DNA from 3 places in the Embleya sp. L77 genome. Region 2 is predicted to be linked to each of the others. Evidence: riboswitches for the same ligand, from Rfam matches in the RefSeq annotation. Region 2 holds a riboswitch; each other region holds the start of a gene.
What was found. A riboswitch is a leader RNA that binds a small molecule or an ion and turns the genes downstream of it on or off. The one in region 2 is predicted to bind cobalamin.

Region 1 (10,258 bases), on a different replicon from region 2:
GCCGCAGACCAGTCGTGCAACTCGTCCCGCTCCGCCCATCCCGGCCACCTCCACCGCTCGAACGTGTTCCGGTGTCGCCCGAGGAGCACTCTCCTCAGGATGGCATCGGGGCCGGCATCACGCGTCCGCTGGCGCGGCACCGGGCGTCGCGTGTGCGGCGATCGACCCCCTCCGGCGGGCCCTGCGGAGGATGCGAACGGGCCGCCCGGGACCTGCCGGAGCGGCTCCGGCGGGGGTGGCCGATCGGGTCCGGGTGCGCGACCGTGGAAACCATGAGCGACAAGGCGCACGGCCGTTTCGACCTCGTGGTCGAGGCGTATCGCCCGGGTGACGAGTACCGGCTGGTGATGCTCGCCGACGGCACCTACCGACAACTGCACAGCCGCCGGGAGCTGGACGATCTGGCCGCCCGGCTCGGCCTCGACCCGACCGATCGGGACCGGGTGGCCTGGGAGGGCGGCGACGAGTGGCCGGCGGACGACGCCGGGTGACGACGCGGGGTGACGGCTGAGCCCCCATTCGACCGCTCGGTGTGCACTCGGCCGCTTCAGGGACCGACTTCACACCCCGGGAGCGGGATTCGTGATCGATCCGCGTGGCGCTGTGCTCCGCCTCCGGCTACGCTTCGGCGGCCGTCGGAGGTGCCGGTGTGGGCCGGCCGGTCGCCGCCGGGCCCGGTGACGCCCTCGATTTCGTCTCGTTTGCGTATCGGACCGTGCGGGGACTCCCGGCGTGCGGTGGACTCGAAGAAGCGGAACGCCCCGCCCCTGCGGGCGTGTTCTTCGACGTGGGATGGGGGAGACAGTGGCCGACACCTGGGACTGCGAGTGTCTGGTGGAGCAGGGCCGTGCGCGGGTGGTGGTACCGAGGACCGTGGACGCGTCCGTCGCGCACCGGCTGCGCAAGGATCTGGTGGCGCGGATCAACGCCCTGCCCGACGACGTCGTCGAGGTGACGTTCGACCTGATGGACACGGAGGTACTGGACGAGGCGGGTGCGGCGGCGATCGCCTCCGCCTACCGACACGCCTTCCTCCTCGGCCTGCGCCCCACCTGGCGCGCCGCGGCGCCGACCACGCGCGCCACGCTGCTCGGCGCGGACGGCGAACTCCGCACCGGCGAGCACGCGTTGAACGCCCATCCCGGGTGACTCGCGCACTGCGCACGTGCGTACGAGCACGGTAGTCGCCGCTCCCCCGGGGTTTCGGACCCGGGGATTCGGGCTTCGGGGGTTCGGCCCCGGGGGTTCGGCCCCGGGGGTTCGGCCCCGCGGGTTCGGCCCCGCGGGTTCGGCCCCGGGGGTTCGGCCCCGGGCCCGCGGCGGAGTCCGCCGGGCTCCGCCGCGGGCCATCGGCTGCGGCACGTGGGCGCAGGCTACGAGGGCGACCCGGGGAAGACCTTCGTCAGGATGAGTTTGGTGAGTTCGTTGGCCGGGGCGTTGCCGTCGGGCGACTGGTTGAGGTTGACCAGGACCACGACGGTTGCGCAGGACTGCGGGTTGTACCCTACGAAGCTGTTGTAGCCGGGCAGTTGGCCGTCATGGCCGAGGAAGCCGGCGAAGTCCGCGATGGCGAGGCCGTACGTGGGCGCCCCGGGTTGGTCCGACGCGGGCACGAACTTCAGCCGCTCGCGCTGGATCTCGGGGCTGAGCAGGGTGCCGGTGGCCAACGCCGGGGCCCAGCGCAGCAGGTCGTCGACGGTGGAGACCGCGGCGCCGGCCGCCCAGGCCCACGAGGGGTTCGCGTCGGTGACGTCCTTGGGATTGCCGGCCGACCAATCCGCCCAGGCCGCTTCCTTGCCGGTCAGTACCGGCGCGGTCAGGCTCTCCACATTCCCGATGAACTCGTAACCGTGGGCGTGCGGGAGCGGCAGGCGGGAGTCGTTCGGCAGGCTGCTCTCGGACATGCCGAGCGGGCGGAAGATGTGCTGTCGGAACAGCTCGGCGAGCGGTTGGCCGGTGAGCTTCTCGGCGATCAGGCCGAGCAGCACGGTGTTGGTGTTGGAGTAGTGGAATCCCCCGCCGGGCGGGAAGTACGACGGATGCCGGAACGCGATGGCAAGCAGCTCGTCCGGAGTCCACGGGGTCTGCGGCTGTTCGTCCAGAGTGCGGTTGAAGTCGGGGTCCTCGGTGTAGTTGTACAGACCGCTGGTCATCTGGAGCAGTTGGCGGATGGTGATGTGTTCCCCGTCGGGTACGTCCGACCGGAACGCGGCCACCGGGTCCTCCAGCGACAACCGTCCCGCCTGGACGAGTTGCAGGATGATCGTCCCGGTGAAGGTCTTCGTGATGCTGCCGACCCGCATGTGGTCCGCGGTACGCATGGGTGTGCCGTCGGCGAGGTCGCCCGTGCCCAGGGTCGTGGTCCAGGTGCCCCACTCCGGGGTACGGATGGACACGATCGCGCCGGGGACGCGCAGCCGCTGCATCATGGCGACGAGTTCGGGGGTCAGCGTCTTGACGAACGACGGCACCTGCTGCGCGGATCCGGCCGGGGCATCGGATCGCACCGAGGTGCCCGACGGCGGTGCGGCGGCCGTCACGCTCAGCAGCGCCGCCACCGCCACCGCGGCGACGCGGGCACGCCTTCGGGCCGCCCCGGCGCGGCGTGGACGTCGTTCGGGGATCGGGAGCCGGTGCGGCAGTCGGGTTCGCACGAGGGGTCCGTTTCGTTCGGGAGCAAGGGACCTCACAGATACCGGGCCGATTCGGCCCCGGACCGGTGTTGCGCCACCGGTGGGCGTGTTCGCAGCCGGCGAGACGCGCGCAGCGAGGAGCCCGAAGGGCGGATGCCCGGCGGCGCGGCCCCACCAAGATCCACCGGGCAGCGCCTGGCATGCGTGGCATGTCGGATGCTCTGCCTCGCCCCCGAACCGTTCACGTCCCGGACCGCGGCCGCGGATCTCGAGGACCTTCGGGCCCGGTTGCGCGCGACGCTGTACGACGAACCTCGTGCGGGTGACCGAGCCCGCACGCGGCGGGCACTTCGCGGCGTTCGAGGAGCCCGAGTCGTACGCCGAGGAACTGCGCGCGTCCTTCCGGCCCTACCGGGCGGCGATGACGCGGTAACGCGCCGGCGGTGCCGGCACCGCACACCGGCGACGCGCACCACGAGCGCGCCGACCCGGAATGCCTGCTCCTCCGCACCGGGCCGGCCCGCACTGCCCACTCCCGGCGCGTCTCAGTGGAGGGCCGTGACGACCGCGCGGTCGCGGGGGCCGGGCAGGGGGCCTCGGTAGGTGATCGTCGCGGTCGTCGCGTCCCGGAAGCCGGCCTCTTCGGCTTCGTCGGCCAGGGCGAGGGCGCACAGCCAGGAGAAGCCGGGAACGTCCGGGTCGGTCCGGACGTCGGGATCGACGTGCAGCGGGTCGTCGGACAGGACCAGGCTGCCGATGCCGGGCTGCGACCAGGTGTGGAAGCGTTCCAGGGCCGGGCCCAGACCCCGGGTGTACCGGTGCAGGTCGCCGGCCAGGCCGTCGGCGTAGACGACGGTCCAGGCGCGGGTCGGCGGCGTCCAGACCAGGACGTCCGCGCAGACGGCGTCCACGCCTTTGCGGTGGGCGAGGTCGACGGCCTCGGGCAGGGCGTCCACGGCGAGCACCCGGTGGCCCGCGCGCACCAGCTCGGCCTCGACCATCGCATTGCCGCAGCCCAGGCTCAGCAGCGCGGAGTCGGGGCGTCCTCGGTCCAGCAGGCGTGCCAGATGGGCGACCATCCAGGTCCGGTACTCGGGGTCGCAGGTGGCCGGGGTGATCGAGTCGCCCACGGCGCGGCCGACTTCCCATGCCTGGTAGCGGCTGGGGCGGCCGTCGGGGGTCGCGGCGTAGTGGGCGTGCAGCGATGCGAGGTCGGTCATCGGTGCCTCGGATTCCTGGCAGGCGTCCGGTCGCCGCACGGCGGCCGGATGGGCGGGCGGGATCGGGCCGGCGGCGCGGCAGGGTGGGCAACCGCGGTGATTCGCTTCCGCCCCACACCTGCTCCCGTCCCGCGGATCACATCGTGGGCGGCCACACCCGACGACGACGCACCGATGCCCGGTGTCGCGTGTGCATCCGTGCCCGACCACTCGGCCCGCGACGCACGCCGCGGACGGAGTGCGGAGGCACGAGCGGGGCGCGTCCTCGTGGGAACGTACGCCCTCGGACCTCACGGCGAGCCGGTCGGCGGTCCGCCGCGCGCTCCTGTGTTCGACGTCCCCATGCAGCCGATTGGAGCGTAGGAGACCCCTCGACCACATGCAACGCACGTGCAGCAACTTGCCGATGTCAAACGCTGATCCGAGCCCGGTTCCGTCGGTGGCCAAGGCACCGTTCGTGCGCCCATCCGTTTCCGTCTCGGGGGTGTCCCCTCCCGGTCGCGCGCACACGAAGGGACCTTCGCCGAAACCGACCGGGCCGAACGGCTCTGCCCGACGTTGCGAACGAGGAGCAGAGTCGGGCGTGCGGGCCGGCGCAGCGGGCAGGCTCTCGTAGCCACGGGGTCGAACCCGATCGACGTCGCTCCGTGCGCACCCATGATCGGCCCGGCCGCCGTACCCATCGCCCGGGGAAGCGGCCGGGCTCAGGCCCGCGTCCGCGCTGCGCCGGGTTGCCCCGGGCTGCGTCCGGTCGCGCAGCGCCCCGTCGTTCCTGGCTCGCCCGGGGCGAACTCGCCGTCGCCTCCGTGCGTTCGCAAGGTTCCCGTCCCACGAGGTCGGCCCGGTCCCGGCGGCAACCGGCCGTTGGGCCCGCGGGACCGGGCCGGTCGGCCCTGGTGTGGGCGTCGGGCGCGCGGAAGGCTGAGGTCAGGGTCCGGGAGAGCGGACGCGCGGTCGAGCGCGCGGGGCGTCGGGCCCGGCGCGACATGCGGGAATCGACCGGCACGAGCCGTTCGACCCCGTGTCGGCGCCCGCGCGGGATTCGAGGGTTGAGACATGAGCGAACACGCCGTGATGAAACGCCCCCTCGGGCGCCAGGAGGCGTTGGCCCTGATGGCGGGCGCGGGGTTGGGCCGCGTCGTGGTGAGCGAGGGCGCCCTTCCGGCCGTGCACCTGGTGGCGTTCGCCCTCGACCGGGAGTGCGTGGTGTTTCGGGCTCCGACCGACTCGCCCCTCGCGAAGGCCGCACTCGACGCCGTGGTCGCGTTCCAGGCCGACCGCATCGACCGCACCGCACAAACCGGCTGGACGAGTACGGTGACGGGCCACGCCTCCCGGGTCCGCGATGCCTCCGCCGTGGCGCACCTGGATCGCCTGCTCCCCGAAATCGACGGCGACGACGCGGAAACGGTGTGGATTCGGGTCACCACGGAATTCGTCACCGGACTCGTCGCCGAACGCCGGCACAACGCCGGGACGCCCGCAGGACCCAACCTTCCCGACGCCCGGAAGCCACCGCCCGTCCCCTGAGGCACCCGGCCGGCCGCGGTCACCGGGACCGGGCCGGCTGGACTTACTAGGACGTCCGACTATATCGTCTTCAACAACAAGGTCCGCGGTGCAGGGAAGTCGGTGCGAATCCGACATGGTCCCGCCACTGTGACCGGGGAGTGCGCTGCCGCAGCACCAAGCCACTGGCGAAGGCCGGGAAGGCGGGCATCGTGCGTAGATCCGGAAGTCAGGATACCGGCCGCGGGTATATCCGTGTTGTCCACGAGGATGGAGCAAACACGCATGACACCGGCCTGCGCACCCGCCCCGGATGATCCTGCGAACGTCGAACTCCCCAGGTTCTCCTGACCACTTCGACGTCGACCCGCCCGGGCAACCACGCGCACCCGCGCCGACGTTGCGTGGTCGGGCCATGCCCCGCCTCCGGATCGCACCTGACGAGAGACAGGTCGTTCATGATCCGCGAGCTTTCCCACTTCATCGGCGGCAAGCACGTCCTCGGCGCATCCGGCGCGTTCGGCGACGTGTACGACCCCAACACCGGGCGGGTACAGGCACGCGTTCCGCTCGCGGATCGCGCCGACACCCTGGCCGCGATCGACGACGCCGAGCGGGCCCAGCCCGCCTGGGCCGACTGGAACCCGCAGCGGCGCGCCCGGGTCCTGGCCCGCTTCCTGCAACTGATCGAACCCGAACGCGAGTCGCTGGCCCGACTGTTGTCGGCCGAGCACGGCAAGACCATCGCCGACGCCCACGGCGACCTGCAACGCGGCCTGGAGGTCGTGGAGTTCGCCATCGGTATTCCGCACCTGCTCAAGGGCGAGTTCACCGACAACGCGGGCACCGGCATCGACGTGCACTCGCTGCGCCAGCCGCTCGGCGTGGTCGCCGGCATCACCCCGTTCAACTTCCCCGCGATGATCCCGCTGTGGAAGATCGCCCCGGCCATCGCATGCGGCAACGCGTTCGTGCTCAAGCCCTCGGAGCGCGACCCCTCGGTGCCGCTGCGCCTGGCCGAACTCTTCCTCGAGGCCGGACTGCCGCCCGGCGTGCTGAACGTGGTCCACGGCGGCAAGGAGAGCGTGGACACGCTCCTGGAGGACCCGCGCGTGCAGGCCCTGGGCTTCGTCGGCTCGACCGCGATCGCCGAGTACGTGTACACCTCGGCCACCGCGAACGGCAAGCGCGCCCAGTGCTTCGGCGGCGCCAAGAACCACCTGATCGTGATGCCGGACGCGGACCTCGACCAGGTCGTCGAGGCGCTGATCGGCGCCGGATACGGCTCCGCCGGCGAGCGCTGCATGGCCATCTCGGTGGCGGTTCCCGTCGGCGCCGAGACCGCCGACGCGCTGGTGGACAAGCTCGTCGCGCGCATCGCCACCCTGCGGGTGGGCCCCTCCCACGACCCGGACGCCGACTTCGGCCCGCTGGTCGGCCGGGACGCACTCGAACGGGTGCACGGCTACCTGGACATCGGCGTCGCCGAAGGCGCCGAGCTGCTCGTCGACGGCCGCGACGTGCACGTCCCCGGCCACGAGGACGGCTACTTCGTCGGCGCGTCGCTGTTCGACCACGTGACGCCCTCGATGCGGGTGTATCGGGAGGAGATCTTCGGCCCGGTGTTGTCCGTGGTCCGCGCGGCCTCCTACGAGGACGCGCTGCGCCTGGCCAGCGAGCACGAGTACGGCAACGGCGTGGCGATCTTCACCCGGGACGGCGACACCGCCCGCGACTTCGGCCGCCGGGTGAACACCGGCATGGTCGGCGTCAACGTGCCCATCCCGGTGCCGGTGGCCTACCACACCTTCGGCGGCTGGAAGCGATCCGGATTCGGCGACCTGAACCAGCACGGTCCCGACTCGATCCGCTTCTACACCCGGACCAAGACCATCACGTCGCGCTGGCCGTCCACCGCGCGCGAGAGCGCGAACTTCGACATCCCCACGATGGACTGACCCGATGACCGCACTCACCGACGACCAGCTCGCGATCGTCGAGACCACCCGGGACTTCGCCCGCGAACACCTCTCCCCGCACGCGATCGAATGGGACCGCACCGGCCACTTCCCCGTCGACGTCCTGCGCAAGGGCGCCGATCTCGGCCTCGGCGGCATCACCGTCGGCGAGGATCGGGGCGGTTCGGGGCTGAATCGACTCGACTCCGCACTGATCTACGAGGCGCTGGCCGGTGGTTGCCCGACCATCGCCGCCTACTACTCCATCCACAACATGGTCGCCTCGATGATCGACCGGCACGGCACGCCGGCGCAGCGCGCACGCTGGCTCCCGGGTCTGTGCTCGATGCACGATCTGGCCAGCTACTGCCTGACCGAGCCGGGAGCCGGCTCGGACGCCGCCGCGCTGACCACCCGCGCGACCCGCGACGGCGACGACTATCTCCTACACGGCGTCAAGCAGTTCATCTCCGGCGCCGGATCCTCCGCGGTGTACGTGGTGATGGCGCGCACCGGAGCGGACGGCGCCGACGGGATCTCCGCGTTCGTCGTGGAGGACGACAGCGCCGGGCTGTCCTTCGGGCCGAACGAGCGCAAGATGGGCTGGCACGCGCAGCCCACCCGCCAGGTGGTCCTGGACGGCGTGCGGGTGCCCGCGACGCACCGACTCGGCGCCGAGGGCGACGGGTTCAGGATCGCGATGGGCGCCCTCGACGGCGGCCGGATCGGCATCGCCGCATGCTCGCTGGGCGGCGCGCAGGCCGCACTGGACGCCTCCGTGCGCCATCTCACCGACCGTGCGGCGTTCGGCTCGCGGCTCATCGACGCGCAGGCCCTGCGCTTCCAACTCGCGGACATGGCAACGGAACTCGAAGCGGCCCGCACGCTGGTGTGGCACGCGGCCTCCTCGCTCGACGAGGGTGATCCCAGGGCGGCGCAACTGTCCGCGATGGCCAAGCGGTTCGCCACCGACACCGCCTTCTCGGTGGCCGATCGCGCGTTGCAACTGCACGGCGGGTACGGCTATCTCGCCGACTACGGCATCGAGAAGATCGTGCGCGACCTGCGGGTGCACCGCATTCTCGAAGGAACCAACGAGATCATGCGCGTGATCGTCGCGCGCGGACTGATCGGAGCGGCCCGATGACCCCCACCACCGAGCAGGACCCGGTACAGACCCACCGGCAGGCGGCCATGGGCCGGATCGTGCTGAACCGGCCCAGGGCGCTCAACGCGCTCACCCACGACATGGTTCGGCGGATCGACGCCGCGCTCACCGCGTGGGAACACGACGACGGCGTACGGCTGGTGGTGATCACCGGCGCGGGCGAGCGCGGCCTGTGTGCGGGCGGCGACATCCGTGCCATCCACGCCGACGCCGTCGCCGGCGGCACCGCGAGCCTGGACTTCTGGCGCGACGAGTACCGGCTCAACGCCCGCATCGCCCGCTACCCCAAGACGTACATCGCCGTCATGGACGGCATCGTGATGGGCGGCGGGGTCGGCATCTCCGCGCACGGCGCGCTGCGCATCGTCACCGAGCGCTCGACGGTCGCCATGCCGGAGACCGGAATCGGGTTCGTTCCCGACGTCGGCGGCACCCACCTGCTCGCCCGGGCTCCGGGCGAGTCGGGCACGCACCTGGCACTGACCAGCTCCGCGATCGGCGCCGGCGACGCCATCGCCTGCGGCCTGGCCGACCACTTCGTGCCCTCGCATCGGCTCGACGCGGTGATCGGGGCGCTGGCCACGCGCGACCCGGCGGAGGTCGTCGCGCGGTTCACCGAGCCGGCTCCGGCCGGCGAACTCGCCGAGCGCCGCTCCTGGATCGACTCCTGCTACGCGTGCGACACCGTCGAGGAGATTCTCGATCGCCTCCAGGACAGCGGGGAACCGGCGGCGAAGCAGGCCGCCGAGCAGATCCGCGCCAAGTCGCCCACCGCGCTCAAGGTGACCCTGGCGAGCCTGCGCCGGGCTCGCGAACTCGGCTCCCTGGAGGCCGTGTTGGAGCAGGAATACCGGGTGTCGAGCGCGGCGCTGAGCGCGCCCGACCTGGTCGAGGGCATCCGCGCCCAGGTGATCGACAAGGACCGTGCGCCACGCTGGTCGCCCGCGACGCTGGAGGCCGTGCGGCCCGAGGACGTCGCCCGCTTCTTCCGGGCGCCGGCCGAGGGTGCGTCGAGCCTGCAACTCGCGTCCGCGACCTCGGAGGCCGGCCGATGACCGACACCATCGCCTTCGTCGGGCTGGGCAACATGGGCGGCCCGATGGCCGCCAACCTGGTCGCGGCCGGACACGTCGTCACCGGATTCGACCTGGCCCCACAGGCCCTGGAGCAGGCCCGGGACGGCGGTGTGCGGATCGCCGGGTCGCCCGCGCAGGCCGTCGCCGGTGCGGACGTGGTGATCACCATGTTGCCCGGCGGGGCACACGTCCTGGACTGCTACCGGGGCCCGGAGGGCCTCCTGGCCGCCGCACCCGCCGGCGCGGTGTTCGTCGACTGCTCGACGATCGACGTCGCCGACGCACACGCCGCGCACGAGGCGGTACGCGCGTCCGGGCGCCGCGCCCTGGACGCGCCGGTGTCCGGCGGAGTGGTCGGCGCGGTCGCCGGCACGCTCACCTTCATGGTCGGCGCCGACGACGCGGACTTCGCCGCGATCGAGCCGGTGCTGACCGCGATGGGGCGCCGCGTCGTGCACTGCGGTCCGCCCGGGGCCGGACAGGCCGCGAAGATCTGCAACAACATGATCCTGGGCGCCACGATGATCGCGGTGAGCGAGGCGTTCGTGCTGGGCGAGCACCTCGGCCTGTCCCACCAGGCGTTGTTCGACGTCGCCTCGGCCGCCTCCGGACAGTGTTGGGCGCTGACCACGAACTGCCCGGTGCCGGGACCGGTACCGGCCAGTCCCGCCAACCACGACTACCGACCCGGCTT
Region 2 (10,258 bases):
ATCGACCGTTTCTCGGTCCGCTTAGCGTTCCTCACGGAAGAGCACGTGCTTTCCGGCGGCCGGGTCGTACTTGCGCAGCGTCATCCGGTCCGGATCGTTGCGCCGGTTCTTTCTGGTCACATAGGTGAAACCGGTCCCGGCCGTGGACCGAAGCTTCACGATCGGACGAAGCTCGTTGCGAGCCATGCACGCCTCCCGGAGTTTCGAAGTCTTGTCCCGATGCTGCTTCAAGGCGCCCGGGCGTGCGGATATTCCGTCGCCCCGGACCCGGCCGATTCGACACCCGACGGGGCGTGCTCGGCGTTTCCCGGGATCGGCGGGCCGGCCCCGCCCCGTGATCGACGGGCCCGGAAACTCCGGGCGCGGCGCGGGTCCCCGATGGGATGCTGACCGGGTGAATCGATCGGATGTGCTGCTTCAGATCCCCGCCGAGTTGCAACAGTTCCTGCCGCCGAGGCTGCGCGGCCTGCCGGTGAGCATCCCCGCCGACGGTGATTCGACGATCGGACACCTGGTGGAGTCGGCCGGACCGCCGCTGCCCGAGGTCGGCGGCCTGCTGGTGAACGGCCGGGAGGTCGGGCCGGGACACCGACCGGTCGGCGGCGAGGTGGTGGACGTGCTGCCGATCCGGCGCCCGCAGGCCATCCCGGAGTACGCCGACACGCCGCCGCGTTTCCTGCTCGACGTGCACCTGGGCGCACTGGCCCGCCGGATGCGCCTGGTCGGGATCGATACGGCCTACCACAACGACTGCGACGACCCGACCCTGGTGATCCAGGCCAACGCCGAACGCCGGGTGCTGCTCACCCAGGACCGTGGCCTGCTCCGGCGCAAGAACCTGTGGTTCGGCGCATACGTCTACGGGATCCGCGCGGACGGCCAACTCGACGACCTGCTGCGCCGGTTCGCGCTGCCGCTCGCGCCCTGGACGCGCTGTACGGCGTGCAACGGCGAGCTGCGGGCGGCGACGCGCGAGGAGGTCGAGTCCGAGGTCGAGGCGGGCACGCTGGACAAGGTGGACTCGTTCGCCCGCTGCCTTGCGTGCGACCGGGTGTACTGGCACGGCGCGCACGGGGGTCACCTGGACGAGATCGTGGAGGCGGCCCGGCGTACTGTCGCGAGCATCCGCTGATGGTTACGGTCGGGGCATGGACGCTCGCACCGGCAGGCGCTGCCACAACGTACTGAACCCGCTGCATTCGCTCGTCTACTTCGCGCCCGAAGGCGACGTCGAGTTCGCCGCCATCGGGCTGAAGAAGGGGCGGATGGGCTACTTCGCGTCCCGGGCCGCGCCGATGGGAGCGGTCGGCGCGGCCACCGTGCGGGCGACCTTCTACAACTTCGGCCCGGACCTGATCGGCAGGCACATCCCGGCCGCCTGGGAACTGGCTGCCCCGGAGGCGGTGCACGCGGCCCGGATGCGGGTGGTCGACCGGGCGCTGCGTCGGATCCTGGGCGAGGACGTGATCCGCTCGGCGGAATTGCGCGAGGCGGCCGACCTGGCCCTGTCCTGCGCGCGGGCGGGCAGGCCGGAGGGCCGGGTGCTGTACGCGGCATACGCCGAACTCGACCCGCCCGACCCGGCGGAACACCCGCACCAGGCGCTGTGGCACGCCGCCACGCTGATCCGGGAATATCGTGGCGACGGGCATCTGATGGCCCTGGTCGAGGCCGAACTGGACGGCATCGAGGCGCTGTTCACGCACACCGCGACCGGACGCGGGTTCGTCCCGGAGTTCGCGGTGGGCAGCCGCGGCTGGACCGCCGAGCAGTGGGAGGCGGCCCGCGACCGGCTGGCCGGCCGCGGCCTGGTCGACCCGACCGGCGCCCTCACCGACGCGGGCCGGGCGCTGCGGCGCTCCGTCGAGGAACACACCGACCGCCTCGGCCGCGCCCCGTTCGACCACCTCGGCGACACCGCCACGGCCCGCCTCACCGACCTGGCCGCGATGTTGACCGGTACGGCACTGGCCAATGGCGCGTTCCCGGCGGGGGTGTTTGCCACGCCGACGGGCTGATCCGGGTGGGCGGCGCGGCCCGGGGCGGGATCGTCCCGGACGAGTGCCGATCTCGCGATCTCGCGATCGAGGGCCGACCCCGGCCTCGGCCTCCGCTTCGGCTCGGTGCGCCCGGCGCCGCCCCGCCCTCGACTCAGCGCACCCGGCCCCGGGCCCGCAGGGGTACGGACGGCAAGGCCGGCGCGTCCATCCGAGGCCCGTCGTAGCCGGTCACCGTGCCGAAGTCGGACGCATCCGCCCACGCCGTGCGCGCGGCGGTGATCTCCTCGCCGGTGCGCGCGACGAAGTTCCACCACATCACGATCTCCTCGGCGAACGGCTCGCCGCCGAGCAGCATCAGATCGGCCCCGTTCGCCGACCGGATCGACAGCGAGGTCCGCCCGCAGCCCAGATACAGCAACCCGCCGGGGGTGAGCGGCACGCCGTCCACCTCGGCCTCGCCCGACATCGACATCACCGCGTACTCGAAGTCCGGCTCCAGCGGCGGCCGGACATCGGTGCCCGGCGCCAGGGTCAGATCCGCGCCGACGAGTGGGCTGTAGGCGGTGCCCGGCGAGGTGGACCCGTCCAGCGTGCCCATGATCACCGTCGCGGTCAGTCCACCGCCGGTGACCAAGGGCAGTTCGGCGTGGTGCTCGAAGTGCGGGTCCACGTGCCGGTGCGCGTCCGGCAGCGCGACCCACAACTGCGCGCCGTGCAACAACCGGGCGTGCTCGCGCGGCGACTCCTCGGAGTGCGAGATCGCCCGGCCCGAGGTCATCAGCCCCAGTTCGCCCGGCCGCACGGTGGCGAGGCTGCCCAGGCTGTCCCGGTGGAGCACGCTGCCCTCGCGCAGCCAACTCACCGTCTGGAGTCCCAGGTGCGGATGCGGCGGCACCTGCATGCCGGGCTCGTCCGCGATGTCGTCCGGCCCGTAGTGGTCCACGAAGCACCACGCGCCGATCATCCGTCGACCCAGGCTCGGCAACAACCGGCGGACCATGGTGCTCTCGCCCAGCTGTACATCGCGCGACTTCAGCAACTCGCGGACGGGTTGGCCGGGCACATCGGCTCGGCCTCCGCACGTGGTCAGGGTCGGTCGGGTATCGAGATTGCTCATGGCGCCAACGGTACGCGGACCGGGAGAGGGCGCATTCGGCGCCGCGTGGCCGGGGCTGCGCGTCCGGACCTGCGTATCCGGCGCTGCGCGACCGGGGACGTGTGTCCGGGGCCGTGTGTCCGGCCCCGCGCGGGCCGGTCCGAGGGTGGGTTCTAGGATCGGCAGGAAACGGACGATCCCGCGAATTCCCCCGGGACTTCTCCCGGCCCGGAGGGACGACACGCGTGCGGCTCGGCTTCCTCACCCATGTGGCCGGCGCCGGCGGCGCCCGTACGGTCTACCGGGAGACCATCGAACTCGCGGTGGCCGCCGAGGAGTTCGGCTACGACTCGTTCTGGGTCGCACAGCACCACCTGGGTGCACAGGGCGCGTTGTCGCCGTCACCGTTCGTACTGCTCGCCGCGATCGCCGAACGCACCACCCGGATCCGCCTGGGCACGGCGGTCGTGGTGGGCCCGACCGAGCACCCGATCCGCCTCGCCGAGGACGCCGCCGTACTGGACACGCTCAGCGGCGGCCGGCTCGAACTGGGCCTGGGCGCGGGCTCCGACCCGGCCACATCCGAACGGTTCGGCATCGCGCACGAGAGCCGCCACGCCCGCCTCCGGGAGACCGTGGACAGCGTGCTCGACCTGTTGACCGGCGCCGACCTGGTCCCACCCGCACCCACGCTGCGCGACCGGATATGGCTCGGCACCGGCAGCCCGGACGGCATCGCCTGGGCGGTCGACCGCGACCTCGGCATTCTCTCCGGCCGCCGCTCCAGTGGCCCCGCCGGCCCGCTGCCGGGCGACCGCGAGGCGGCGGAACACCTGGCCCGCCACACCCCGGGCAGGGTGGCCCTGTCCCGCCCGGTCCACCCCGGCCCGCCGGACGCCCTGGCCGAGCACCTGCTCCCGTGGATCACCCAGGCCCACGCCGCCGGCCGCTTCCCGGTCGATTTCACGCCGGCCGACTACCTGGCAATCGGCAACATGTACACCGGTACCCCGGAATCCGTGGCCCGTTCCCTGCTGGCCGACCCCGGCTACCCCCACGCCACCGATCTCCTGTGCCACACCCAGCCCGCTCGGCTGTCCGCGGCCGAACTGCTGCCCGCGATGCGCCGCACGGCCCGGGAGGTCCGACCGCTGCTGGCCGCCGGATAGCCCGCGTCAGGCCGCCGGGCCGTTCTGGCTCAGGGCGAACGCGGTGGCCTGGAGGGCGATGGCGGCGAGGACCAAGGGGAGGGTGATCGTGGCGCGGCGGCCGCCGGGTCGGCGGGAGGGCCGCACCAGCGCGATCAGGGCGGTCACGAAGCTGATCGCGAACAGGCCGAAGACCCAGGGCAGTCGGGTTTCGTACCAGTCGCGGCACGCCTGGTTGGCGCAGGATTCGGTGGCGCCGCCGAAGCCGATCAGGACGAACAGGTCGGTCACGGCGACCACGACGAACGCGAACAGGCCGACGACGAACGCCGCCGCACGGGCGAAGCCGTCGCCGTTGCTGCCCGAGGTGGGAGGCGGGTAGGTCATGCGGGTCACGCTAGGCGGCGGGTCCGACGCGGGCATCCGTACAAGTACTCACTTTCCGCACGTCCGCGTCGGCCCACCGGAGCGGTGCCGAAGCAGCGCCGATGCGTACCCGGCGCACCCGCTCGATGCGCGCCCGTCCCTACAGCACCACCACCAACGGCGTCCCCGTCCGCGGGTGCGTCCGGATCTCCGTGTCGATGCGGTACACCCGCTCGATCGTCGGCGCCGTCAGGACCTCCGCCGGTGTGCCGCTCGCCACCTGCCGGCCGTCGGCCAGCAGGCAGATCCGGTCGCAGAACATCGCCGCCAGGTTGAGGTCGTGCAGTGCCACCAGCACACTCACGCCCAGTCGGCGGACCAACCGCAACAACCCGAGCTGGTGGTGGATGTCGAGGTGGTTGGTCGGCTCGTCCATCACCAGCAGGCCCGGCTGCTGCACCAACGCCCGTGCCACCAGCGCCCGTTGCCGCTCACCGCCGGAGAGCAGCGCGAACGGCCGCTCGGTCAGGTCGGCGAGTTCGAGCAGCTCGACCGCGGCCGTCACGATCGCCCGGTCGGCCGCGTCGTCCGGATCGAGCAGGCCCTTGTGTGCCGAGCGGCCCATCGCGACCACGTCCCGCACGGTCAGCGGGAAGTCGGTCGGCATGTCCTGGAGCACCGTGCCGATCCGCCGCGCGGCCCAGCGCGCCGAATGGGTCCACACGTCCGCGTCGTCCAGGAGCACCCGGCCCGAGGTCGGTCGGTTCACCCGGTACACGCTGCGCAACAGGGTCGATTTGCCACTGCCGTTGGGACCGAGCAGGCCGACCACCTCGCCGGGCCGCACGGTCAGCGACACCGCGTCCACCAGAGTTCGGTCGCCGATGGCGAAGGTGACCTCGTCCAGGACCAGGCGCGCTGCGGGTCCGCTCATCGCGCGCCCGCTTCCCGGCGCGCGTCCCGGCGCAGCAGCCAGACGAAGAACGGGCCGCCCACCAGCGAGGTCACGATGCCCACCGGCAACTCCTGCGGGGCGAGCACCGTACGCGCCACCAGGTCCGCGCAGATCGCGAACACCGCGCCGAGCAGCGCGGCCACCGGCAGCGCCCGCCGATGGTCGGCGCCGACCAGCAGCCGGACCACGTGCGGCAACATCAGGCCGACGAAGCCGATCACCCCGCTGACCGCGACCACGACCCCGGTGAGCACCGCGGCGAGCAGGAACATCCCCTGTCGGAACCGCTGGACGTCCAGGCCGAGCGCGGCGGCGCTCTCCTCGCCGGCCAGGAGCAGGTTGAGGTTGCGCGCCTGGAGGAGCAGTACGACCAGGCCGATCGCGAGCGCGAGGGCCGGTACGAGCAGCAGCGTCCAGCGGGCCGAGCCGAAGCCGCCCAGCGTCCAGAACAGCACCTGGGCGGCGAGTTGCGGATCCGGTGAGGTGAGCACGAGCAGGCTGGTCAGCGAGGACAACACGGCGCTGACCGCGACCCCGGCCAGGACCAGCCGTACCGCGGTGACCCGGCCGCCGGAGCGGGCCACCGAGAACACCACGAGCAGGGTGAGCAGGCCGCCGGCGAACGCGGCCGCGTTGAGGGTGAGCGCGCCGAGCGACAGGCCGCCGACCGACGCCACGCCCCAGCGCATCACCAGGACCGCGCCGCCGGCCGCGCCGGCGGAGACGCCGAGCACGTCCGGCCCGGCCAGCGGGTTGCGCACGATCGCCTGGATCACCATGCCCACCACGGCCAGCGTCGCGCCGACGACCGCCGCGAGCAACACCCTGGGCAGTCGGGTGTCGGCGATGATCAGGTCGTGGGCACGGCTCCAGGACGGTTGCACCCACGCGTCGCCGCCGATCCGGTGCGCGAGGATGCGCCACGTCTCCGACCACGGCACGGGCACCGATCCCACCAGCAGCCCGGCCGTCGCCGCCGCGAACAGCGCCACGAGCAGGGCGCCGACCACCAGCGGGAGCCGTACCCGGCCGCCCGGCACGTGGACCGGGCGGCGCGGGTCCGGCACCGCCGGCGGGCCGCCGCCGCGCAGGATGGCGACCCGTACCGTCGTCGGGTCCTGATCGATCGTCATGACCGGTCGGGGTGCAGCTGCTTCGCGAGTTCCTCGACCGCGTCCACGGAGCGCGGTCCGGGCTGGGCGACGGACAGCGAGATCACCGGAAAGGCGTTCGCGCGCAGTGCGGGTACGTCGGCGAGTACGGGAACGGCCCTGAGCGTGGTGATCTTGGCGTCCACCGACGGCGTCACGTAGTCGTAGATCAGCACCACGTCCGGCTTGCGTTCGGCGACCTGCTCCCAGGAGACCTTGGTCCAGCGCTCGTTCAGATCGGCGAACACGTTGGTGCCGCCGGCGCGGGTGATGATCTCGTCGAGCATCGAGTTGCCGCCCGTGGTCTGCGCGGCGTCGGCGCCCGAGTTGTACACGAACACCTTGACCGGCGTCGTGCCCGCGAGCCGCGCGGTGACCGCGTCGAGCCGTCGGCGCAGTTCGGCGACCGAGCGTTCGGCACGCTCGGGGACGCCGAAGATGCCGCCGATGGAGCGGAGTTCGTCGTAGAGCCGGTCGAAGGTGACCGGCGCCTTGGCGCAGCCCTCGGGGTTGAGGTGGGTCCTGACGTTCACTTCGCCGAGCCGGGCGCGGGTGTGGCCGGACGACTCCGAGAAGCCGTCGGGGTAGCCCGAGTAGACGAAGTCGGGTGTGGCTTCGAGCAGTTTCTCCAGTGAGGGCTGCGCGTCGGCGAGCACCGGGATGCGCGCGTACGCGTCCTTGTACCTGTCGCCGATGGTGCGGCCCTTGAGGTACGCGGTGCCCACCATCCGGTCGGCCAGGCCCAGTTCGAGCATCAGCTCGGTGGCGTTGGAGGTCAGCGTGGCGGCGCGTTGCGGCGGCCGGTCGTAGGTCGTGGTGACGCCGCAGTTGTCCGCGTCGGTGTACGGCTTGTAGGCGACGGGCGCGGGCGTGCTCGGCTTCTTGTCCTGCACCGCACCGCCGCATGCGGTCGCGAACAGCGCGAGTGCGGCGACTGCGGCGGCCCACGGGCGGGTGCGGGCCATCGGCGTCGGCATCCGCCCACGTATCGGTGTCCGTATCCGCCCAGGTGTCCGCCCCGGTTTCGGTGTCGGTATCCGCCCCGGTTTCGGGGTCCGTGTCAACATTCGTGTCGGCATCGTCGAAGCTCTCCCTTGCGAGTCCTCGTCGGGGAACTCGGGAGGGAGCGCGGCGCCGGACACCGTGCGGCGCCGTCGTCCGACGGACCCGCCCGCGAGGTCCCGGAAGTCCGCGTGCGCGAGGCGAACGCGGGCGACGGCAGGTCTTCGGACTCGTGGGCGGGTTCCGATCGCCACGGGTGTGGCCGGATTTCCTACCGGTCGCCGCTTCCCGGATCCCGTATCACCGGGCCCAGTGCGTGATGGCGACTTTCGTTCCCACTTACCGCTGCGGGGCAGTTCCGGATTCGCACCGGATTCCCTCTTGCGACACCCGGAATCGGTCGAAGCCGGGTGAACCGTTCGCAAGGGCAGCCTAACCATGGTCGATTCGGCGGCCGAGCGAGGGGGCTGCGCGGGTCGCCGCAAGCACGGGTCAGCCGGGCGCGGATCGGCCCGACGCGGGTCGGCGGTCGAGGCGGTTCGGGTCGGGCCGATCCGCGCGAGGTCGGCCCGGGTGAGGTCGGCCGACCGAGTCGCCCGGAGCCCGCGGCGCCGCCCGTTGCTTCGGCCGCTACTCGGCGACCAGGATCTCCAGCCCCACGTCGCGCAGCGCGTCGAGCGTGTCCGGGTCGGCCGGTCCGCTGGTGATCAGCAGGTCGATGTCCGCCAGCGGGCACACCTCGGCGAGTTCGACCCGGCCCAGTTTCGACCCGTCGGCGACCACGACCCGACGCCCGGCCGCCCGCAACATCGCCCGCTTGGCCTCGGCCTCGGGCAGGTTCACGTTGGTGATGCCGCCCGTGGGGTGCACGCCGTTGCAGCCGAGGAAGACCGTGTCGGCGTGGATGCGCTCCAGGATGTGGTCGCCGAGCGGATTGATCAGGGAGTGCTGCAACGGCCGCAGGGTGCCGCCGGTGACCACGACCGAGAACCGGGGGATGGCCCGCTCCAGCTCCAGGGCGATGGTCAGCCCGTTGGTGAACACCACGAGGTCGCGCAGGTCGTCGCGGTCCACCAGGGCCCGGGCCACGAACGTGGTGGTCGTACCCACGTCCAGGACCACGCTCTCGGCCGGCGACACCAGCGCCGCGGCGGCCTGCCCGATCAGCGTCTTCGCGGGTGATGCCGAGGTCAGCGCCTCCTCGAAGGACGGCTCGACCCGGGGATCGCGGCCGGTGAACATGGCGCCGCCGCGGACCCGGCGCAGCCGGCCCTGGCGCTCCAACACCTCCAGGTCGGCCCGGACCGTCACGCGCGAGATGCCGAACGCCTCGGCCAGGTCGGTGACCTTGGCGAAGCCTCGATCCGCGATCGTCGCGGCCATCCGGGCGCGGCGGCCTTCGGCGGGCAGACCGTCGGTGTCGTCGTCAGGCATGGGCGCCATCTTGCGGACACCTTCCGAAACTTGTCAAACCGCAGGTGGGGCCGGGCGGATGGCGGCGGGATCGCGACAACGGCAAGCATCCTGGCTGTCATGACTTTCTCATTGACAAGTTTTGGAAAGCTTTGCAAGATTGAATACATGAAGAAGACGCAGGCCGTCATGGCCGACGGTCGCGAGATCGTCTACTACGACACGCGGGACGACGCGGTCCGCACCGCCGTCGACACGCGTGATCTCGCCCCCGTGGTCAGCGGCTCCGAGATGCGCTACGACCGACTGCTCGACGAGTGGGTCGTGGTCGCCTCGCACCGGCAGACCAGGACCCACCTGCCCGCCGCCGACGCGTGCCCGCTGTGCCCGTCCACGCCCGAGCGGGCCACCGAGGTCGCCGAAGCCGACTACGAGGTCGTCGTCTTCGAGAACCGCTTCCCGTCGATGTCCGGGTCCTCGACCTCCGGCCAGGCAGCCCAGGCAGCCCAGGCAGGCCAGGACCCCTCGAATCCCGTCGCCGGCGGTGCCGCGGCCGGGCGGCCCGAGCCCGGCTGGGACCACGACCCGTTCCCGAGCCGGCCGTCCGGCGGACGGTGCGAGGTGATGTGCTTCACCCCCGAGCACGACGCGTCCTTCAAGGACCTCACCCCCGAGCGGGCGCGCCTGGTACTGGACGCGTGGACCGACCGCACCGCCGAATTGTCCGCGTTGCCCGGCGTCGAGCAGGTGTACTGCTTCGAGAACCGCGGCCGGGAGATCGGCGTCACGCTGCCGCACTCGCACGGGCAGATCTACGCCTACCCGTTCGTCACCCCGCGCACGGCCACGATGATCGCGAGCACGGCCGCGCACCGGCACCGCACCGGTCGCAACCTGTTCGAGGACGTGCTCGCCGCGGAGCGGGCCGACGGATCGCGGATCGTGGCCGAGGGCGAGCACTGGACCGCGTTCGTGCCCGCCGCCGCGCGCTGGCCGTACGAGGTGCACCTGTACCCGAACCGCCGCGTGCCGGACCTGCTCGCGCTGGAGGAGGCCGCGCGCGCCGAGTTCGGCCCGATGTACCTGGATCTGCTCGGCCGCTTCGACCGCCTCTTCGACGGCGAGCC
Region 3 (10,258 bases), 2.0 Mb from region 2:
CCGGATCTGGTGGTCTCCCGGCTGGGCGTGCCACTGGGCCTGACGATGACCACGTGCGACCCGAACGGGCCGCAGGTGACCGGGTATCTGCGCGGCCGACCCCGGCCGCCGTGGCGAATGCCGGGGCTGCCGGCGGCCGGGGCGCTGCGCAGCACCGGGACGGACCTGACCCGGTATCTGGCCGCGCACCTGGATCCGGCGGACGTGCAACCCGCCTCGCTCGCCGAGGCGTTGGTCCAGGTGCACCGTCCCAGGCTGATCGCGCCGCACACCGACGATCGGCTGTGTCTGGTGTGGAACCTGCGCCCGCAAACCGGGCACGATCTGCTCTTCCACGGCGGGGCGACCCGCGGCTTCACCGCGTTCGTCGGCTTCAGCCCCCAGGCCGGGGTCGCCCTGACGGCGCTGGCGAACACGGCGGCGGGGCCGCGGGCGCCGTTCCTCCAGGTCGCGTACGAGTGCCTGCGCGACCTCGCGGCGACGGCGATGGCGGAGTGAACCCGAGCGGGCCGCCCACGCAGCGGGGTTCGGGAGCGCGAACGGGCCTCCCGCGCACCGAGGTTCCCGAACGTAAACAAGCCTCCCGCGCCGACGGGTCCGGCCCGGTCGCGGACACGATCCGGGGCGGCGCCCCCGAAGGGGCGGCTCGAACTCCCCTGCCCGGCCGGGCGGACGGCGGATCCCGGCCGGGGCGCCGTTGCGATTCGGTGCGCCCGAAGGCGCGGTGTGTGCGGCCCGGCCGGGTCGGTCGCTACCCGGTCTTCGTCTCGCCGTCCAGCGATGCGGCAATCGCGCGGAGCCAGATCACCACGGCCTCGGCGCCCGGGTCGACGGTGCCGATCGCGCGGTCGCCGAGGTAGCTGCTGCGGCCCCGACGGGCGCTGTGACCGGCCGTCTCCTCGGTGCCGGCCACGGCCGCGTCGATCGCCTCGGCCAGACTCGCACCGCCGGCCAGCGCCTCGCCGGCCGGTACCAGGGCGTCCAGCATGGTCCGGTCGCCGACCTGCGCACCACCGAGTTCGCCGATCGCCCGCGCGCCGGCGGCCAGGGCCTCGCGCCACCCGCGCGGCCCGGTGTCCTGCGCCACGGCCGAGGCCGCACGCAGGAGCAGCACCGAGTACAGCGGGCCGGACGTGCCGCCGAGCGCCCGCCGCACGGTGTCCGCCAGGCCGCGCAGCACGGCGGCCGGCGAACCGCCGCCGTAGCCCGGCAACTCGCGCCCGATCGCCTCGGCCCCGCGCGCGAGGCTGATGCCCAGGTCGCCGTCGCCGACGATCCGGTCCAGCTCGGTCAGGTGCGGTTCGGCCTCGGTCAGCGCCGCACACACGGCCTCGATCGCCCGGGTCAGGGAGGTCGGTTCGGTCAGCGGGGTGCCCGCGTCGGCGCTGCCGGGCGCGGGCGCGGCCGGCAGCACGGTGACCTCACCCACGCGGCCCGCCACCGGGGTCGGCCAGGCGGGAGCCGAGGTGGCCGCGTCCAGTCGGGCCAACCGCGCGTCGTCGACCCGGAGCAGGGACAACGACATGCCGGCCATCTCCAGCGCGGTCAGGAACGAGCCGCGCCAGGCCCGTTCCAGGACCAGGCCCCGACCCGCGAGGTCGTGCACCGCGCCCCGCAGCACGATGTCCAGCTCCATCGTGGGGGTGCCGCCGAGGTTGTTCACCAGCAACGCGACCCGGTCGCCGGCCGCGAGGCCGGTCTCCGCGACGATCCGGTCGAGCAGTTCCGTGACGAACTTGTCGGCGGAGGCGATCTTGTCCCGCCGCACACCCGCCTCGCCGTGGATGCCCAGGCCCAGTTCGACCTCGCCCTCGCCGAGCTCGAACCCGGGTCGGCCGGCCGCCGGCACCGTGCACGGGGTCAGTGCCACACCCATCGTGCCGACCGCGCCCGCCGCCGCCTCGGCCTCGGCCTTGACCTCGGCCAGACTCGCGCCGGCCTCCGCCGCCGCGCCGGCCACCTTGTGCACGAACACCGTTCCGGCGATGCCCCGCCGTCCCGCGGTGTCGTCGCCGCTCGCGAGCGCCACGTCGTCCGCGACCACGACGGTCTCGACCGCGATCCCCTCGGCCCGCGCCAACTCGGCGGCGAGCCCGAAGTTGAGCCGATCCCCGGTGTACGACTTGACCACCAGCAACACGCCCGCCGGCCCGGCGACGGTGCGGATCGCGGCCAGGATGGTGTCGGTGGACGGTGAGGTGAACACGTCCCCCGACACGGCCGCGGTGAGCATCCCGGGCCCGACGTACCCGGCGTGCGCGGGTTCGTGGCCGGCTCCCCCGCCGGAGATCACCGCGACTCGGCCGCGCTCGGCATGGGCCCGGGCGTCGGCTCGCAGCGCGACGTTCGCATCGGCCAGCAGCGCGATGTCGGGATGGGCGAGGGCCAAGCCTTCGAGCATCTCGGGAACGACGTCACGGGCGGCATTGATCAGCTTCTTCATGGCTGAATCTCTACCTGGAAGCGCGCCGGACCAACCCCATCGGGGGGTCGTGGATCGTGTGCGACCGGGTGCGCGAGACCCGCGCGCCCCGGCAGAGCCGAACCTTTCCCGACGCACCGAGGCACGCCGAGCCGCCGCCGGCGGCGCGCACTACTCCATCGACACGGGCGCGCGCACCTTCCGGGACGCCCCCGGGCGTGGGACGCCGTCCACCGACACGCAGATCCCGTACACCCGGGCCTGCGACGTCCAGCCGTTGGCGCGGCCCCGGTTGTTGCTGATCTGCACACGCGCGCGGGTGTCGTCCAGCGCGGAGACCAGGTGGAGGTACATCTTTCCGGCGACCCGGGCGAGCACGATGTCGCCGATTTCGAGGCGGGCCGGGTCGACCGGCGCGACGGTCACGAGTTGGCGACTGCGGATAAGCGGAACCATGGAGGCCCCGCGCGGGCGAAACTCGACGGTGGCGCCGTGCGCCACCTTGGCGGCCATGCTGTCCATCATCCCCATCGCGCACCAGGATGACGGATGGGCGCCGAGCCTGCCACGGGTTTTTTCCCGCCGGCGGGTGTCCACCCACACGCCCTCGTCGCGGCGGTCGGCGGGGCGGCGAAGACCGTCCCCGCCACATCCACCGGCTCACGGATCCGGGGCGAGGGGGCCGGGCCCGTGCGCCGGCGACCACCGGACAACCCGGTTGCCGGGAAAAGCGGGGACCGGACAGAATTGCCCGACCAGCGAACAGCGGCGGCGGGGATTGCGGCCACCGCCCGTACCACCTGCGGGGGCGAGTGTGATCGAGACCAGCGCGATACTCGGGGTGAGCGCCGTGGCGCTCGGGATGGTGCTGACGCCCGGGCCGAACATGATGTACGTGACCTCGCGCAGCATCACCCAGGGTCGCCGGGCCGGCCTGGTGTCGCTGCTCGGTGTGGGGCTGGGCTTCCTGATCTACATGTCGATGGCCAACCTCGGCCTGTCCGCGGTGTTCCTGGTGGTACCGGAGCTGTACACGGCGGTCAAGCTCGCCGGCGCCGCCTACCTCGGCTGGCTCGCGTGGCAGGCGCTGCGGCCGGGTGGCATCTCGGCGTTCGCCCCGCAGGAACTCGCCCCGGACTCGAATCGGCGGCTGTTCACGATGGGTCTGCTGACGAACCTGCTGAACCCCAAGGCCGCGATCATGTACCTGTCGCTGATCCCGCAGTTCGTCGACCCCTCCGCCGGACACGTGCTGCTCCAGGGATTCGCCCTGGGCACGATCCAGATTCTGATCAGCCTCGCGGTGAACACGATCCTGGTCCTGGCGGCCGGCACGATCGCGGTGTTCCTGGCCCGGCGGCCGTCCTGGCTGCGGATCCAGCGCTACGTGATGGGCACCGTCCTGGGCGGGCTCGCGGTCAAGTTGGCCACCGATCGCAGCCACCCGGCGGCTGCGTGACCCCAGGCGCCACGCACCGTTCCGGACCGACCGGGCACCGCGGCGGGGACGGGCGGGCCGCGCGGCGGGCCGGCTACTCGGCGCCCGGTGCGGGCAACAGCTCCGGCGCGGGTATCGCGGTGGTGCGCTTGTGGGCCACCTCGCGTACGTAGTCGGGCAGTTCCGCGACGTCGAGCAGTCGGGGCAGCAGGTCGGCCTCGGTGGTCAGGGCCCGGAAACACTCGCCGATGGTGAGGTCGTGGTGGGCCGGGCGGGAGACGATCGTGATCGCGTCCCCCGCGCCGATCTCGCCCGGTTCGATCACCCGCAGGTAGGTGCCGGGCAGCGCGCGTTCGGTGAACCTGCGCACCCATCGGCGCTCGTCCAGCCACAGCGCGAAGGTCGCACACGGTATGCGCGGGAGGGACACCTCCAACAGCGCTCCGGCCTCGCCCACCCGCCAACGCTCGCCGATCAGCGCGGCCTCCAGGTCCAGGCCGGACGTGGTGAGGTTCTCCCCGAAGCTGCCGTTGCCCAGCTCGCGCCCGAGCTCCCGCGCCCACACGTCCAGGTTCTCGCGCGAATAGGCGTAGACGGCCTGATCGTTCCCGCCGTGATTGTGCCGGTCGTACACGCCGTCGCCGACCAGCCCGCTGCCCAGTCCCCCGGGTCCGGATCCGGGGGCGCGCACGGCGACCGGATGGTCGACGGGTCGTTTGTCGATCCCGGTCGTCCCGACGCCGGACTTGGCCGGATTGGGGCGTGGCCGGGCAAGGTTCACCGAGATCACGTGCGACATGTCGGCAGGCTACCGGGCCGACGACGGCCCGAATCGGGCCGATTGCGGCAACACCGACCGCGTATGCGGGCCGGACTCGGGCAAATACCTGATATCGGCGCCCTCGGGGGCGCCGGGCCCGTCTGTCCGGGCTTCAGGGAGGGATCACGACATGAGTTCGCTGTCGAAGACGCTCAAGAAGATCCAGAGTTACATCCGCCGCAATCCGCAACAGGTCGAGCAGGGCCGTCGGCTCGTGCGCGACCGCCTCGGCCGCCGCCGCGGCGGTCGCGGGCAGGGCCCGGGCAACCCGCCGAGCAACCCGGCCTGATCCGACCGACCGGGGCGAACGCGCCGCGCTCGCAGGCGAATCCGGCGCGCGCGCCCCGGCTCCCGGGGTCGAACTCGCGCGCGGCTCCCCGAAACCCGTACGGCGACCTCGTGTTCATCCCCGCGGTCGGGCGGGCGCGGTGCTCATCCGATCAGGGTCTGCTTGGCCCGCACGACGCAGAATTCGTTGCCCTCCGGGTCGGCCAGTACGGTCCACGATTCGGTGCCGGTCTGGCCGACGTCCACGCGGCGGGCGCCGAGCGCGACGACCCGCTCGATCTCCGCCTCCCGCTCGCCGGGTCCGGCACCCGGGGTCAGGTCCAGGTGCAGCCGGTTCTTGATCGTCTTGACATCCGTGACCGGCATGAAGCAGATGCCGATCGGCGCGCCCGGCTCGGTCCCGATGACCACCTCGCGCTCGCGCTCCGACAGGATCTCCCACCCCAGGACGTCGGCCCAGAAACGGGCCAGGCCCGGCAGATCGTGTGCGTCGATGACGATGTGGTGCAGGGAAATGGCCATGCCCGCCATTGTGTGCCGCACCATCGCTCGGTCCAACGGAATTACCGCCCGCGGGCGGGCCCGTGTCACCTGCCGTCCGACCACCGGCGCGAGCGCGTGTCGGCCCGGCCCCAAGGGTGCCGACCGCCACGTGCTCGACCCGTCCCCGCCGGGCCCACCGGCCGGAATCGAAGCGGACGGGCGTGTCACACTGGCCCGCATGCCGAAGTCCGCCGCAGAGGTGCGCGCCCAGTTGGAGACGTTCTACGACGCGGTGGCTCGCCGGGCCACGCGTACGGAGACGTTCGGCGGGTTGACCCTGTTCATCCGGGAGGGCCAGGGATGGCCCCGTTACGCACGACCCACGCTCGGCAGCTCCGTCGAGCCCACCGCCGCGGACGTCCGCGCGGTGCGGGCGCGGCAGAGAGAGTTGAAAGTGCCCGAGTCGTTCGAATGGGTCGACGAGACCACCCCGACGCTGCGGGCAGCCGCGATCGAGGCCGAGTTGCACGTGCACGAGCACCCGCTGATGGTGCTCGACCCCACCGAACGACCCACCGAACGCCCGGACCTGCCGGACCTGGTGACGGTGCGTCGGGTCCGGGCGGACGCCACCGATCTGGCGATCGTGCACAGCGTCGCGACGGTCGGGTTCGCCAACCCGGGCACCGCTTTCGGAACCGACGGCCCCACCGAGCGGGACACCACCGCCCTGGGCCAGGACCCGAACCTGCTGTCCTACCTCAACGAGCGGCTGCGCTCCGGCGAGACGGTGATGTTCGCCGCGTACAGCCCGGCCGGACCCTTGTGCGTGGGCAGCTACCAGCACCTGTACGACACGGCCGAGATCGTCGGCGTGGCCACCCTCCCCGCGGCCCGACGCGGCGGCCTCGCGGCGGCGGTGACCTGGGAGCTGGCCGGGCATGCGCTCGACGGCGGGAACGACACGGTGTTCCTGTCGGCGGGCGACGAGGACGTGGCGCGCATGTACGGCCGACTCGGCTTCCGGTCGGTGGGCACGGCGCTGATCGCGGAGGCACCGTGAGCGCCGCGAAAGAGCCCGAGCCGGGCCCCGCGAAACCGCTCGTGTTGCCCATCCCGCCGGGCCGCAATCCCACCGCCGCCGAGCTGGCCGCCGCACACGGGCGCAGCATCCCGGACGTCATCGGGCCCGACCTGCGGGTGTTGTTCTGCGGGATCAACCCGGGCCTGTGGTCCGGCGCCACCGGCCGGCACTTCGCCCGTCCGGGGAACCGGTTCTGGCCCGCGCTGTACGCGTCCGGGTTCACACCTCGCCTGCTCGCTCCGACCGAGCAGGACGAGCTGCTCGCGCTCGGTCTCGGCATCACCAACGTGGTGGCCCGCACCACCGCCCGCGCGGACGAGTTGACCAGGGACGAGTACATCGCGGGCGGCGCGGCGCTCACGGCCAGGGTGCACAGGTACCGACCGGCCTGGCTGGCGGTGTTGGGCATCGGCGCCTACCGGACCGGCTTCGGCCGGCCGAAGGCGGTGGTCGGCCGGCAGCACGAGCGGATCGGCGACACCGGGATCTGGGTGCTGCCGAACCCGAGCGGCCTGAACGCGCACTGGACGGCGGCGGCGCTGGGCGAGGCGTTCGCCGAACTCCGCGCGGCGAGCGATCCGAACTCCTCGGGCGCGGGCGGGGCCGCCGAGGGCCGCGCGGCCCCGGAAGCCCCGGCGGGCCCGGAGGGACGGGGCTCCTCGCCGCCGGCGTGAGCCGGCCCGGGTCGGCGACCCCGCGCGACGGCGCGCCGTCCACCGATGCCCGATGCGCGATGCCTGGAGCCCGGGTTCTCGCGTTCCCGGGCGAGTCGGGTCCGTTTCGACTACCTATATCCGAGTCGATACGTCAATCGACCGAGTGGCATCACCCGGTTGGTGGTTACTTCACGCCCCCTCGCGCGGTTGGATCGGCATGAAGATCCTGCGGGCCCCGTTCGGGCCGTGGCCCACCGAGACGATCGAGACCCCCGTCTACGAGGCGTTGGTCGCGGAGTGGCGCGACTCGGGCCGGGAGGTGCCGCGACCGGTGGACCGACCGCACGACCGCCCGGCCCGACACGCCCGCCCGCCGCACTCGGGGCCTCGGACCGGCCGTCCCTGAGCCCGCGCACCGCCCGCGCCCGCGACGCACCGCCCGACCGCCTCCGCCGCCCGCCGAGCGCGGCGCGGCGACCCGTTCTCGGGTCACCCCGGCCGCCGCCCTCGCGCGGATTCGGCAGGTCCCACGACACCGCGCCGCCCGGCGTGTCGCGCGACCGCTCGACGCGGTGCACGCGAGTACCGTCGTGCCGGGTATCCGGCGGGGATACGGCCCCGCACCGCCCGCCGGGCACCGCGCACCCGGCGCCCGGGGGCCGCACCGCCGGGGGCGTGCCCGCCGGCGGTGATCCGTGGTACGCCGAGAACCGCGACACGACACAACACCTGGGGGTGCAACGACCACCCGGCCACTACATATATGCTCTGCGACGCAGCTGGTTCGCCGTTCCTTCAGTGGAAGGGCGACGCGAGAGGGAATCCGGTGTGAAGCCGGAACTGCCCCGCAGCGGTGAGCGGGAACGAACGTCGTCATGGAGCGCCGAACGCCGAGAGGCATTCGGGAAGCGACGACCACTAGGTACTCCGCGGCCCGCCGAGCACGCCGTGCCCGGTGGTGCCCCGGCATGCCCGCGAGTCCGAATACCTGCCGGCTGCCCGTGCCTTCGGGCGCGGGGTCACCTGTACGTACGAGCTCGCGAGGAGAGAGCACGTGACCGTTGTGGACAGCGTGGGCGCGACCCGGATGCGGATCGACGAAAGCCCCGAGGACCAACTGGCAACCCTGGTGCGCACCCAGGCGCGCGATCTGCCGGAGGTCGATCCGGATCGGGTCGTCCGCCGGGTCGTCGCGGGCCTGAACGAGGGCGCGGACAAGGGCGCCGCCGCGGACCTGGCGGTGCGTACCGCCGCCGAGCTGATCGCCGAGGAGCCCGCCTATTCGCGGCTCGCCGCGCGGCTGCTCGCCGGCCGGATCGCGGACGAGGCCCTGGCGGCCGGCGTCACCTCGTTCAGCGCCGGCATCGCGCTCGGTCGCCGGGAGGGCATCATCGGCGCGGAGACCGCGGCGTTCGTCGCGAAGCACGCCGCCGAGCTGGACGCCGCCGTGGACGTCGAAGGCGACCGTCGCTTCGAGTACTTCGGCCTGCGCACCGTGTACGACCGCTACCTGCTGCGCCACCCGGTCTCGCGCAAGGTGGTCGAGACGCCGCAGCACTTCCTGCTGCGTGTGGCGTGCGGCCTGGCCCAGGAGCCCGGCGAGGCGATCGGTTTCTACCGGCTGATGTCCTCGCTCGCCTACCTGCCCAGCTCGCCGACGCTGTTCAACTCCGGCACGGTGCACACCCAGATGTCCTCGTGCTACCTGCTCGACTCGCCCAAGGACGAGCTGGAGTCGATCTACGACATGTACGGGCGGATCGCCCGGCTGTCGAAGTTCGCCGGCGGCATCGGCGTGGCGTGGTCGCGGGTGCGTTCGCGCGGCTCGCTGATCCGCGGCACCAACGGGCACTCCAACGGCATCGTGCCGTGGCTCAAGACGCTCGACTCGTCGGTGGCCGCGGTCAACCAGGGCGGCCGGCGCAAGGGCGCGGCCTGCGTGTACCTGGAGACGTGGCACCCGGACATCCTGGAGTTCCTCGAACTGCGCGAGAACACCGGTGAGGACGCGCGCCGCGCGCACAACCTCAACCTGGCCAACTGGGTGCCGGACCTGTTCATGCGCCGGGTCGAGGAGGACGGCGTCTGGTCGCTGTTCGACCCGAACGAGCTGCCCGAACTGCCCGATCTGTGGGGCGCCGAGTTCGACCGGGTCTACGAAGCCGCCGAGCGGGACGGCCGGTTCGTCCGGCAGATGCCCGCGCGCGACCTGTACGCCCGGATGATGCGCACGCTCGCGCAGACCGGCAACGGCTGGATGACCTTCAAGGACGCGGCCAACCGCACCTGCAACCAGGCCGCGGAGCCGGGCAACGTGGTGCACCTGTCCAACCTGTGCACCGAGATCCTGGAGGTCACCAGCGACGGCGAGACGGCCGTGTGCAACCTCGGCTCGGTCAACCTCGGCGCGCACGTGGTCGCCGGCGAGGGCATGGACTGGGACAAGCTGCGCGCGACGGTCCGCACCGCGGTGGTCTTCCTGGACCGGGTCATCGACATCAACTACTACCCGACCGACCAGGCCGCCGCGTCCAACCCGCGCTGGCGCCCGGTGGGCCTGGGTCTGATGGGCCTGCAGGACGTGTTCTTCACCCTCGGCATGCCGTTCGACTCGGTCGAGGCACGCGAGCTGTCCACGCTGATCTCCGAGGAGATCTACCTCACCGCGTTGGAGACCTCCTCGGCGCTCGCCGAGGTGCACGGCCCGCACCCGGCCTACGCCGAGACGCACGCCGCGCGCGGTCGGCTCCAGCCGGACCTGTGGGAGGGCGTCCACCCGACCCAAACCAAGCGTTGGGATGCGCTGCGCGACCGGGTCGCCGAACACGGCCTGCGCAACTCGCTGCTCGTGGCGATCGCACCGACCGCGACCATCGCCTCGATCGCGGGCGCCTACGAGTGCATCGAGCCGCAGGTGTCGAACCTGTTCAAGCGCGAGACGTTGTCCGGCGAGTTCCTCCAGATCAACGCCTACCTGGTGCGCGAGCTCAAGGCCCGCGGCCTGTGGACCCCCGAGGTCCGCGACCGGATCAAGCGCGCCGAGGGCTCGGTCCAGGGCATCGCCGAA

Region 1: linked by a shared signal. The riboswitch ahead of ACZOOI_RS33730 (CoA-acylating methylmalonate-semialdehyde dehydrogenase) and the one ahead of ACZOOI_RS19720 (ABC transporter substrate-binding protein) in region 2 are both predicted to bind cobalamin.
Region 3: linked by a shared signal. The riboswitch ahead of ACZOOI_RS28095 (ribonucleoside-diphosphate reductase subunit alpha) and the one ahead of ACZOOI_RS19720 (ABC transporter substrate-binding protein) in region 2 are both predicted to bind cobalamin.

Annotation. Positions count from the first base shown of each region.
Region 1 is NZ_CM145710.1:837,438-847,695, forward strand. It holds gene ACZOOI_RS33695 (MMPL family transporter) at 1-39, opposite strand, end outside; gene ACZOOI_RS33700 (hypothetical protein) at 273-491, shown strand; gene ACZOOI_RS33705 (hypothetical protein) at 793-1,149, shown strand; gene ACZOOI_RS33710 (serine hydrolase domain-containing protein) at 1,374-2,654, opposite strand; partial or broken gene ACZOOI_RS33715 (epoxide hydrolase) at 2,938-3,066, shown strand; gene ACZOOI_RS33720 (class I SAM-dependent methyltransferase) at 3,179-3,853, opposite strand; gene ACZOOI_RS33725 (pyridoxamine 5'-phosphate oxidase family protein) at 4,910-5,383, shown strand; cobalamin riboswitch at 5,453-5,622, shown strand; gene ACZOOI_RS33730 (CoA-acylating methylmalonate-semialdehyde dehydrogenase) at 5,821-7,320, shown strand; gene ACZOOI_RS33735 (acyl-CoA dehydrogenase family protein) at 7,325-8,467, shown strand; gene ACZOOI_RS33740 (enoyl-CoA hydratase/isomerase family protein) at 8,464-9,543, shown strand; gene mmsB (3-hydroxyisobutyrate dehydrogenase) at 9,540-10,258, shown strand, end outside.
Region 2 is NZ_CM145709.1:4,583,110-4,593,367, forward strand. It holds gene rpmG (50S ribosomal protein L33) at 22-186, opposite strand; gene ACZOOI_RS19685 (Mut7-C RNAse domain-containing protein) at 395-1,132, shown strand; gene ACZOOI_RS19690 (SCO6745 family protein) at 1,149-2,018, shown strand; gene ACZOOI_RS19695 (pirin family protein) at 2,152-3,117, opposite strand; gene ACZOOI_RS19700 (LLM class flavin-dependent oxidoreductase) at 3,342-4,265, shown strand; gene ACZOOI_RS19705 (hypothetical protein) at 4,272-4,631, opposite strand; gene ACZOOI_RS19710 (ABC transporter ATP-binding protein) at 4,771-5,544, opposite strand; gene ACZOOI_RS19715 (FecCD family ABC transporter permease) at 5,541-6,698, opposite strand; gene ACZOOI_RS19720 (ABC transporter substrate-binding protein) at 6,695-7,681, opposite strand; cobalamin riboswitch at 7,917-8,154, opposite strand; gene ACZOOI_RS19725 (DeoR/GlpR family DNA-binding transcription regulator) at 8,349-9,152, opposite strand; gene galT (galactose-1-phosphate uridylyltransferase) at 9,300-10,258, shown strand, end outside.
Region 3 is NZ_CM145709.1:6,609,828-6,620,085, reverse strand. It holds gene ACZOOI_RS28145 (serine hydrolase domain-containing protein) at 1-498, shown strand, start outside; gene ACZOOI_RS28140 (dihydroxyacetone kinase family protein) at 752-2,443, opposite strand; gene ACZOOI_RS28135 (S24/S26 family peptidase) at 2,594-2,935, opposite strand; gene ACZOOI_RS28130 (LysE family translocator) at 3,237-3,881, shown strand; gene ACZOOI_RS28125 (MOSC domain-containing protein) at 3,955-4,659, opposite strand; gene ACZOOI_RS28120 (hypothetical protein) at 4,811-4,969, shown strand; gene ACZOOI_RS28115 (VOC family protein) at 5,113-5,490, opposite strand; gene ACZOOI_RS28110 (GNAT family N-acetyltransferase) at 5,690-6,514, shown strand; gene mug (G/U mismatch-specific DNA glycosylase) at 6,565-7,209, shown strand; gene ACZOOI_RS28100 (hypothetical protein) at 7,409-7,597, shown strand; cobalamin riboswitch at 7,955-8,201, shown strand; gene ACZOOI_RS28095 (ribonucleoside-diphosphate reductase subunit alpha) at 8,279-10,258, shown strand, end outside.